One region of the Paenibacillus sp. TY11 genome, then DNA from elsewhere that is predicted to be linked to it. Evidence: riboswitches for the same ligand, from Rfam matches in the RefSeq annotation. Region 1 holds a riboswitch; each other region holds the start of a gene.

Region 1 (2,204 bases):
TATTGAATGGCTTACGCGATATTTGAAGGATTATCCCTATGCTTTTATCCTTATTTCACATGATACTGAATTTATGAACCAGGTCGTTAATGTTATTTACCATCTTGAATTTGCCAAGATGACCCGTTATTCAGCTAACTATGAAAAGTTTCTTGAAATGGCGGATCTGAACAAAGCTCAGCATATTGATGCTTATGAGAAGCAACAGGACTTTATTAAGAAACAGGAAGATTTTATTCAGCGTAATAAAGCGCGTGCATCTACATCAGGCCGAGCAAAGAGCCGTGAAAAGCAACTTAATCGGATCGAACGTATTGATAAGCCTGAAGAAGCCGCGAAGCCAACCTTTCAATTCAAAGAAGCACGTGCGAGCGGAAAGACGGTATTTGAGGGTATTGATTTTGAGATTGGTTATACACATGCCCTTTTGCCTAAAATGTCCATGACGATTGAACGTGGCGAAAAGATTGCAATTGTCGGCTACAACGGAGTCGGTAAATCGACATTGCTCAAAACCATTCTGGGAAAAATTCCACCAATCAGCGGTAAAACCTATCAAGGTGATTTTTTGCAGCCCGCTTATTTTGAGCAGGAAGTAAAGGCGGAGAAAATTACACCGATTGACGATGTGTGGAATGAATTCCCGCATTTGAACCAGCATGAAGTACGAGCGCATTTGGCGCGCTGCGGTTTGAAGAATGAGCATATCACGCGTCCGCTATCTGCGCTCAGTGGTGGAGAACAGGCCAAAGTCCGTCTTTGCAAACTGTTAATGCGTGAAAGCAACTGGGTACTGTTCGATGAGCCTACCAACCACTTGGATGTCAAAGCAAAGGATGAGCTGAAACGTGCCTTGAAGGAATACAAAGGGACCGTATTGCTTGTATCTCACGAACCGGACTTTTACGAGGATTGGGTAACCAAAACGTGGAATGTGGAAGAGTGGTCCAGTAAAGTTAATTAAAATCAACTAAAATCCAGTTCAAGCATATTTCACACGAAGTGGGGTTTGCAGAATTAGAAAAATATGCTAAGCTATCTTTAGCTGATACAATAAAATAGTCACACTAGGGGAGCCGCCCATGCGGCTGAGACGGAATAAATGGATTTCGGACCCTTTGCACCTGATCTGGGTTATGCCAGCGTAGGGAAGTGAGCGCCGTACAAACAAGGTAACATCATCTTTACTTTTGTTTGTGCGTGGGACGATATACGTATACGGATATAATTATCCGTTCGATTATTGGACGTTCGTTAAACCACTTCCTTTGGGGAAGTGGTTTTTTACGTTTCGTTCATTTTAATTTGTTCGAGCTACCGTAGACGGATTCACATACAATCCCCTTTCATTACTGCTGGTAAACGTGGCTGGTTAAGCTTAGATCCATTAGTCCAATGTGAGGTGAAGATAAGATCGAATTACACGCAATTACGATGGAAAAGGGCACTCTTGCACAAGCGGTCCAAGTGGCTGCTGCTATTTGTCCGTATGTTCATTATGTACACGCACGTTTGAAGCAGAAGGGTGCCTCTGCATTGCTTTCTTTGACTCGCAGCATGGTGGAACAAGAAGTTCCTTTGCAGCAAATTGTAGTAAATGACCGTGTGGATGTAGCTTTACTTACCTTGGCCGGAGCTGTCCAGCTACCAGCTAATGGATTGCCTGTTGTGGATGTGAAAAGCCTACTTCCAAAGGGTACACGCTGTGGAGTGTCTGTACATTCCTTGGAGGAGGCGCAGACTGCCGAACGGGCAGGAGCGGACTATGTACTCTATGGTCATGTATATGAGACCCATTGTAAGCCCGGTGTTGTACCACGGGGGATAGTACAGCTTGAGCACATATGCAGGCTGTCGAACATTCCTGTGATTGCGCTGGGCGGCATACAACCGCACCATATTCCGGAGCTGTATATTGCAGGAGCAAGCGGAATTGCGGTGATGTCTGGTATATGGGAGGCCGAGTCACAAGTTGCAGCTGCGATGGAATATAGGCGAATGGCAGATCTTGTAGTTCACAGCTTGTAGCTGGGAAACGAGATTAGAAGAAAGCTGAAAGCAGAATGGTTTATGGAGAGGAGACACGGAACAAATGCTAAAGATACACACAGAGACAAAAGCGATAGGACACGCTGAATGCTTGGTCATAGGTGGAGGTGTCATCGGCAGTTCCATTGCTTATCATGTGGCTAAGGAGGGACGAA
Region 2 (2,204 bases), on a different contig from region 1:
TGGAACGTTTCGTACGCAAGGATACAGTGGAGCGTATTCATGAATGCGTGCTTGCGGCGCTGTCGCTGGAATCGGAACCGATTGATCCGAGATTGTAGTTAACAAAGGAGGGATTTAGATGGGTATGGGTACACCGTTGATTGATATTGGTGTGAATTTGATGCACCGTTCGTTTCATGCCGATCGGGAGCAGGTCGTAGAGAGAGCGGCAGCCGTAGGGATTTCACCGCTGATTATTACCGGGACCAGTCTCCGCAGCAGTCGGGAGGCTTCTCAGTATGCAGCACGTTATCCGGGCAAGCTGTATGCGACGGCTGGCGTGCATCCCCATGATGCCAAAGACTGCAATGCGGATACGATTCAGCAGCTCCGCCAGTTGGCGGGTCAGCCGCAGGTCGTATCCATAGGGGAATGCGGACTGGACTATAACCGTGATTTTTCTCCGCGTGATGTGCAGCGCCGATGGTTTGGGGAGCAAATCCAACTGGCGGGTGAGCTGAATATGCCGTTATTTCTGCATGAACGAGATGCGCATGAGGATTTTGTCGCTATGCTGCGGGAGCATCAAGGGCTTGTCGATAAAGCGGTGGTGCATTGTTTTACCGGCACTGCACAGGAATTGCATACGTATGTAGAAATGGGACTGTATATCGGTATTACCGGCTGGATTTGCGACGAACGGCGCGGCAAGCATCTGCGTGAACTGGTCAGGGATATTCCTTTGGACCGCCTGATGATTGAAACGGATGCTCCATTTTTGACCCCGCGTAATCTGCCCGTGAAGCCGAAAGAAGGGCGTAATGAGCCGATTTATCTCGCTCACATTGCTGCTACGGTTGCCGAATGTACAGGCCGAAGCATGATGGAGATCGAAATCGCGACGACGGAGACGGCCAAACGTTTCTTCAGATTATAGGATTGTCAAAGCCATAGATAAGGTATATATTATAGTGAATTAAAAAGCATTGTCGGGAGCTTGAGAAAGTCAGGCTGAGAGGGTGGCCCTTGCCACTGACCGTGAAATCTGATCTGGGTAATGCCAGCGTAGAGAAACTTAGAACACTATACAGGAATGCCGCTTGTTTTGCGGTTGTCGTAGATTCAATGTATGTCCTATAATCAAGCTATACGCCTGCGGGACTGCAAAATGCTACTTACATCCATGGAGCATTTTGCTTTGACCCTGACTTTGGCTTGGTATCAGTGCAGTAGTTTAGTCTACTGGTTATATAAGGCATATCGACGAATGATGTTTTGTATGGTGCTTCACCTTTTACTGCGCATAAAGCTTGCCTGGAGATTCAGCTCCAGACAAGCTTTTTTTATGGCCATGAGGCCGATTTTAATGAAAAAGGGGAGCATATCATAATGAATACTGCTGTAAGAGCGTCCAAAGGGTTGAAGCTGACAGATATTTTGGTCACGATTGTGATATCTGTTGTGTTCGGGTTGGTCTATAAAATATGGGGGCCTGCCTATGATTTGATGAAACCATTCGGTCTGCACGCCGAGCAACTGATGTATGGCATGTGGTTTATGGCAGGCACGTTTGCTTATCTCATCATTCGCAAGCCGGGGGTTGCGATTTTGGCAGAAGTGGCAGCGGCAACGGTCAGTGCTTTTTTGGGAAGCGAATGGGGAATGTCCACCTTGTACTATGGCCTGATCCAAGGCTTGGGAGCAGAGCTGTTCTTTGCGGCTTTTCTGTATCGGAACGCAAACCTGTGGGTCACTTCACTAGCTGCGGCCGGGGCGGCTGTCGCTTCTCTGATTTTAGACTTCAGCTATGGGTATATTGATCAGCTATCGACCTGGAACTATGTTTTGTATATTGGGTTTCGCATGATTGGCAGCATTGTGATTGCCGGAGTATTCGCGTTCTATCTGGCTGAGGCACTGGAGGTAACCGGGGTCACGCGAAGTTTGAGACCTGCAACGGAACAAGATTATAAGGGGTTGGATTGATGAGTTGGGCAACCGAAGATGTGGTGGCTTCGATCACCCGTCTTCGGTTGAAATTCCCCGGTGAGCAGGAGCTGCTTTTTCACAATATGTCTTTGTCTGTCCACAAGGGGGAAAAGCTGCTGCTGCTTGGACCGAGCGGATGCGGCAAATCAACGCTACTTCAAGTGTTAAGTGGTCTGATTCCACGCATGATAGAAGTGCCTATGAAATGGGATGCTGCCGTAATTCCGGCTCTTTCC
Region 3 (2,204 bases), on a different contig from region 1:
CAAAGTCAACGCCCGAACCGGAAAAGTAAAAATGATGCAAAGAATTGTCGATGTTTGTTCTCGTTCTGTAATATGGTTGTCACAAAAACATCGGTTTACAGTAGCCGCGACTATTCTATATAATTTATGTAACCATGTTTCATAGTGTGAAACGAATATGGATACAAGAGGAGCGGTTCACGATGGAAGACCGTAAATTAACCGTTCGCGCTGTAGAGCGTGCACTTGATATACTGCTGTGTTTTACCGCAGATTCGGATCTTGGCCTGACGGAGATTGCCTCCAGAATTAGTCTACATAAAAGCACTGTTCATCGGCTGCTGACTACGTTGGAGGATCGGGGCTTTGTCGTTCGAAATGCTGAAACGGAAAAATATCGGCTTGGCTTCCGCATATGGGAGCTTTCCACACATCTGTCCCAAAGCGACGAGCCGGCGGTGTTGTTACAGCCTGCAATGGAAGGACTACGTGATCGTCTGGGCGAGACGGTCAGCTTGTACTTACGGGACGGCAGTATGCGTATTCGCATACAAGCCGTGCAGAGCAATCAGGCGATCCGCAGGGTTGCGCCTGTGGGTGCGCGTATGCCGCTGGCTGTGGGGGCCTCCAGCAAGGTGCTGGCGGCCTTTATGCCGCCGCAGGAGCTGGAAGCCCTGCTAAGCGGGGATGAATGGCCGCCCTCGGTAGACCCCGAGGTCTATAAAGCCCAGTTACAGGACATTCGCGAGAAGGGCTATGCGACCAGCTATGAAGAACGGGAGCCAGGAGCTGCTGCTGTGGCCGCGCCTATTGTGAACCGGAAGGGACAGGTCGCTGCGGCTTTATCTGTATCCGGTCCGGTCAGCCGACTTGCGCCGGAGACGCTTCATGATTTTGCTCCGATTTTGATCGAAGCGGCGAAGGAAATGGGGCTTATGCTTCCGTAACAGGAATGAATAAAGTTGAAGCAATCAGAGTGATTTGGAGCGCCTCCTTGGTAAAAGGGAGCATAGAAGGGTTGCCAAAGCAATAAATTTAAAGTAGTCTGATAAGGATGGCGGGATGACTGTTATAGCCGCCTCATGTGAATAGAAGTATCACAGTTACTGGGGGAGCCTGTAATGCCGGGCTGAGATGGAATCGTGCAAGATTCCGGACCCTTTGCACCTGATCTGGATCATACCAGCGTAGGGAAGTAATCGGCCATTGAAATGTATACGCAGCTGCTGTCTACGGTAGCGCATTGGAATATGATTATTCCACGTGCGCACTGTCTGGATAGCTGCCTCGTTAGATTAGCCGGTTCCCTGGGGAACCGGCTTTTTTGCATAGATCAGCCACCCTCAGAATGGTTTCCGGATCGGTGTGTCATTTCAACGAAACGGGAGGAATGGACAATGAAACCGACAGAAACAGAAGGAACAAAAGGAACAGAAGTAAAATCAGCAGAAGTAAGGTTGACAGGAACAAGGGAAGTAGAAGCAGAGAAGACAAACGCGGAGCAAGCCGGTGGGGTAAAGCCCTTTCCGGGGAGCCGCAAGGTATATATTCAAGGTTCACGGCCGGACATTGCCGTGCCAGAGCGTGAAATCGCGCTGCACCCCACGCATACGCCGCAGGGTACGGAGCATCATGAGCCATTGCGAGTGTACGATACGAGCGGTCCGATGACTGATGAAAACTATCAGGTCGATATCCGTCAGGGCTTGCCTCCATTACGGCGAGCTTGGGCACTGGAACGGGGCGATGTGGAGGCTTACGAGGGACGCGCCGTCAAGCCGGAGGATAATGGACTAAAGCCCGGCTCCAAACGGGAGACGGTTGAATTTCCTGGCGTGACCAACCGTCCGCTTCGTGCTTCGCAGGGGCGCACGGTGACGCAAATGCATTATGCGCGGCAAGGGATCATTACACCCGAAATGGAATTTGCGGCTATCCGCGAAGGGGTAGAGCCCGAGTTTGTACGGCAGGAGTTGGCGGCTGGACGAGCCATTTTGCCTTCGAATATCAATCATCCGGAAAGTGAGCCGATGGTGATTGGACGTCATTTTCACGTGAAGATCAATGCGAACATTGGTAATTCTGCGGTTACGTCCTCCATCGAGGAGGAAGTGGAGAAAATGACCTGGGCTGTGCGCTGGGGCTCGGATACGGTTATGGACCTGTCCACGGGCCGCAATATCCATACGACGCGCGAATGGATCATCCGGAATTCCCCGGTGCCG
Region 4 (2,204 bases), on a different contig from region 1:
GGTAGGTGTCACCAAGACTCCACTGCGTGAACAAAAAATCCTTGTCTTCGGCCCCGGGGCGGCAGGTATCGGTAACGCTGATCAAATTCGGGGTGCTATGATCGAGGACGGCCTTCCCGCGGAAGATTCATTCAAGTTCTTTTGGGCCTTTGATTATCGCGGGCTGTTAACGGAAGATATGGAAGAAATATTAGACTATCAGAAACCGTATGTGCGTAAAAAGGAAGAAGTCAGCTCATGGGCCCGGTCGGATGACGGCAAAATACCGCTGCTGGAGGTCATCCGTCAGGTGAAACCTACGATTTTGATTGGAACTTCCGGTGTAGCAGGTGCCTTTTCTGAGGAGATCATCAAGGAGATGGCGAAGCATGTAGAACGCCCGATCATTATGCCCATGTCCAATCCTACAAATCTTGCAGAAGCGGTACCCGAGGATTTGATCCGGTGGACCGATGGCAAAGCACTGATCGCTACCGGAAGTCCCTTTGAGCCCGTCAACTATAACGGTACGAAATTTGAAATTGGACAGGCGAACAATGCCTTTGTTTTTCCGGGACTTGGTCTGGGTGCGATTGTGGTTCAAGCCAAAAGGTTCACACCTGCGATGTTTACAGCCGCAGCAGATGCCGTTGCCAATGGTGTAGATTCGAATAAGCTTGGCGGTGCGCTTCTCCCTCATATCCGAAAATTACGTGATGTTTCGTACGCTGTTGCGGTTGCGGTTGCGAAAGCCGCGATTCAGGATCAGGTAGCTCAGGCACACATTTCAGATGTGGAACAAGCTATACGAGATGCGATGTGGAAACCGGAATATACGAAGGTCAAAGCAGTGGAAAGTGCAATACATCACCCTCACTAATGCTTCACTGGGAATTGCCTGTTCTGACAGGCAGGATACAGCGTTCCGGCAACGGTTTGACATAACGTATGAACGAATGTACAGTAATACTCAAAAGAATAGGAAGTCCACTAGGGGAGCCACTATGGCTGAGACAAGAACGTATCTTGGACCCTTGGAACCTGATCTAGTTCGTACTAGCGTAGGAAAGTGGAGCCTTCGTATATAAGCTCACATGCTTTTTTTGCGTATTGTGCCTATAATGAAGCCGCTCCAGTTTTTCGGGGCGGCTTTTTAGCGTTGTTCCGGGAATTGTATCTTACGGGACTTCTTGTTCTCCATTTTTGTTGGAGGTGGGGAAAATGAGTTTTACGCAAGAGCTCCGTCGGCAGGCGGATAGCATTTTTCAAGCGATTTTTGAGCATCCCTTTGTAAGAGGTATTGCTGCAGGAAGTTTAGCAAGGGAACAGTTGATTCACTATGTAAAACAGGACTTTGAATATTTGAATGCCTACATGCGGATATATGGAATCGCGATCTCCAAATGCACGAGCCGGGAGGACATGGCTGTATTTAACGAACAGATCTCTTTTATTCTCCACAGCGAGGTTCATCCGCATCAAAATTTCTGTGCTGTCGCAGGTGTGACCTATGAAGAGTTGCAGGGATATCCGCTCGCTCCGTCGGCTCATCATTATATCCGTCACATGCTGACGGTCGCGCATGAGGGCAGTCTGGGCGAGATCATGGCTGTGCTGCTGCCGTGTATGTGGACGTATGTTGAGATTGGCCACAGGCTGCTGGATGAAGTAAGGCCGGATGAGTCCCATCCGTTCTATGAATGGATTTGCTTCTATGGAAACCAGCTTGAAGATACAACAGTCAAGTTCCGAGACCGTGTAGATGCTTGGGCGGAAGGCGCAACGGCTGCTGAGCGGGAACGGATGATTGAGCATTTTATGCTGAGCTGCCAGCTGGAATATAGGTTCTGGGATATGGCTTATAAACAGGAAGAATGGCCAGTCCAGATGCAGGCTGCGGTCTTGGAATAATCAGCCTGGCGATTCGATGCGTAAAGTACGGTTAATGCCCCATTGACCATCGAACTACAGATGCTGACGTAAATTGCGATTTTAATAGATGAGAGAGGATAAACATGATGAGTACATGGGAAAAAGGTTGTTCAAAACTCCTGACAAAGGTACAAAACAACAAGCCACTCGTTCACAATATGACCAACATGGTGGTCACCAACTTTACAGCCAACGGCCTGTATGCGCTGGGCGCTTCGCCAGTGATGGCTTATGCACCTGAGGAAGTTGCAGATATGGCAAAAATAGCGGGCGCCGTCGTGTTAAACATCGGT

What was found. A riboswitch is a leader RNA that binds a small molecule or an ion and turns the genes downstream of it on or off. The one in region 1 is predicted to bind thiamine pyrophosphate.
Region 2: it holds a riboswitch for thiamine pyrophosphate, as region 1 does, so the genes downstream of both, AC6EJC_RS24210 (ECF transporter S component) here and AC6EJC_RS08085 (thiamine phosphate synthase) in region 1, are expected to answer to the same signal.
Region 3: it holds a riboswitch for thiamine pyrophosphate, as region 1 does, so the genes downstream of both, thiC (phosphomethylpyrimidine synthase ThiC) here and AC6EJC_RS08085 (thiamine phosphate synthase) in region 1, are expected to answer to the same signal.
Region 4: it holds a riboswitch for thiamine pyrophosphate, as region 1 does, so the genes downstream of both, tenA (thiaminase II) here and AC6EJC_RS08085 (thiamine phosphate synthase) in region 1, are expected to answer to the same signal.

Annotation. Positions count from the first base shown of each region.
Region 1 is NZ_JCBAIQ010000006.1:98,976-101,179, forward strand. Features, by position in the region: gene AC6EJC_RS08080 (ABC-F family ATP-binding cassette domain-containing protein) at 1-964, shown strand, start outside; TPP riboswitch at 1,060-1,168, shown strand; gene AC6EJC_RS08085 (thiamine phosphate synthase) at 1,435-2,028, shown strand; gene thiO (glycine oxidase ThiO) at 2,093-2,204, shown strand, end outside.
Region 2 is NZ_JCBAIQ010000030.1:21,582-23,785, reverse strand. Features, by position in the region: gene AC6EJC_RS24220 (polynucleotide kinase-phosphatase) at 1-98, shown strand, start outside; gene AC6EJC_RS24215 (TatD family hydrolase) at 119-916, shown strand; TPP riboswitch at 959-1,068, shown strand; gene AC6EJC_RS24210 (ECF transporter S component) at 1,369-1,965, shown strand; gene AC6EJC_RS24205 (ABC transporter ATP-binding protein) at 1,965-2,204, shown strand, end outside.
Region 3 is NZ_JCBAIQ010000024.1:34,591-36,794, forward strand. Features, by position in the region: gene AC6EJC_RS22275 (IclR family transcriptional regulator) at 183-926, shown strand; TPP riboswitch at 1,078-1,190, shown strand; gene thiC (phosphomethylpyrimidine synthase ThiC) at 1,377-2,204, shown strand, end outside.
Region 4 is NZ_JCBAIQ010000043.1:15,732-17,935, forward strand. Features, by position in the region: gene AC6EJC_RS26115 (NAD-dependent malic enzyme) at 1-859, shown strand, start outside; TPP riboswitch at 962-1,064, shown strand; gene tenA (thiaminase II) at 1,201-1,890, shown strand; gene thiM (hydroxyethylthiazole kinase) at 1,998-2,204, shown strand, end outside.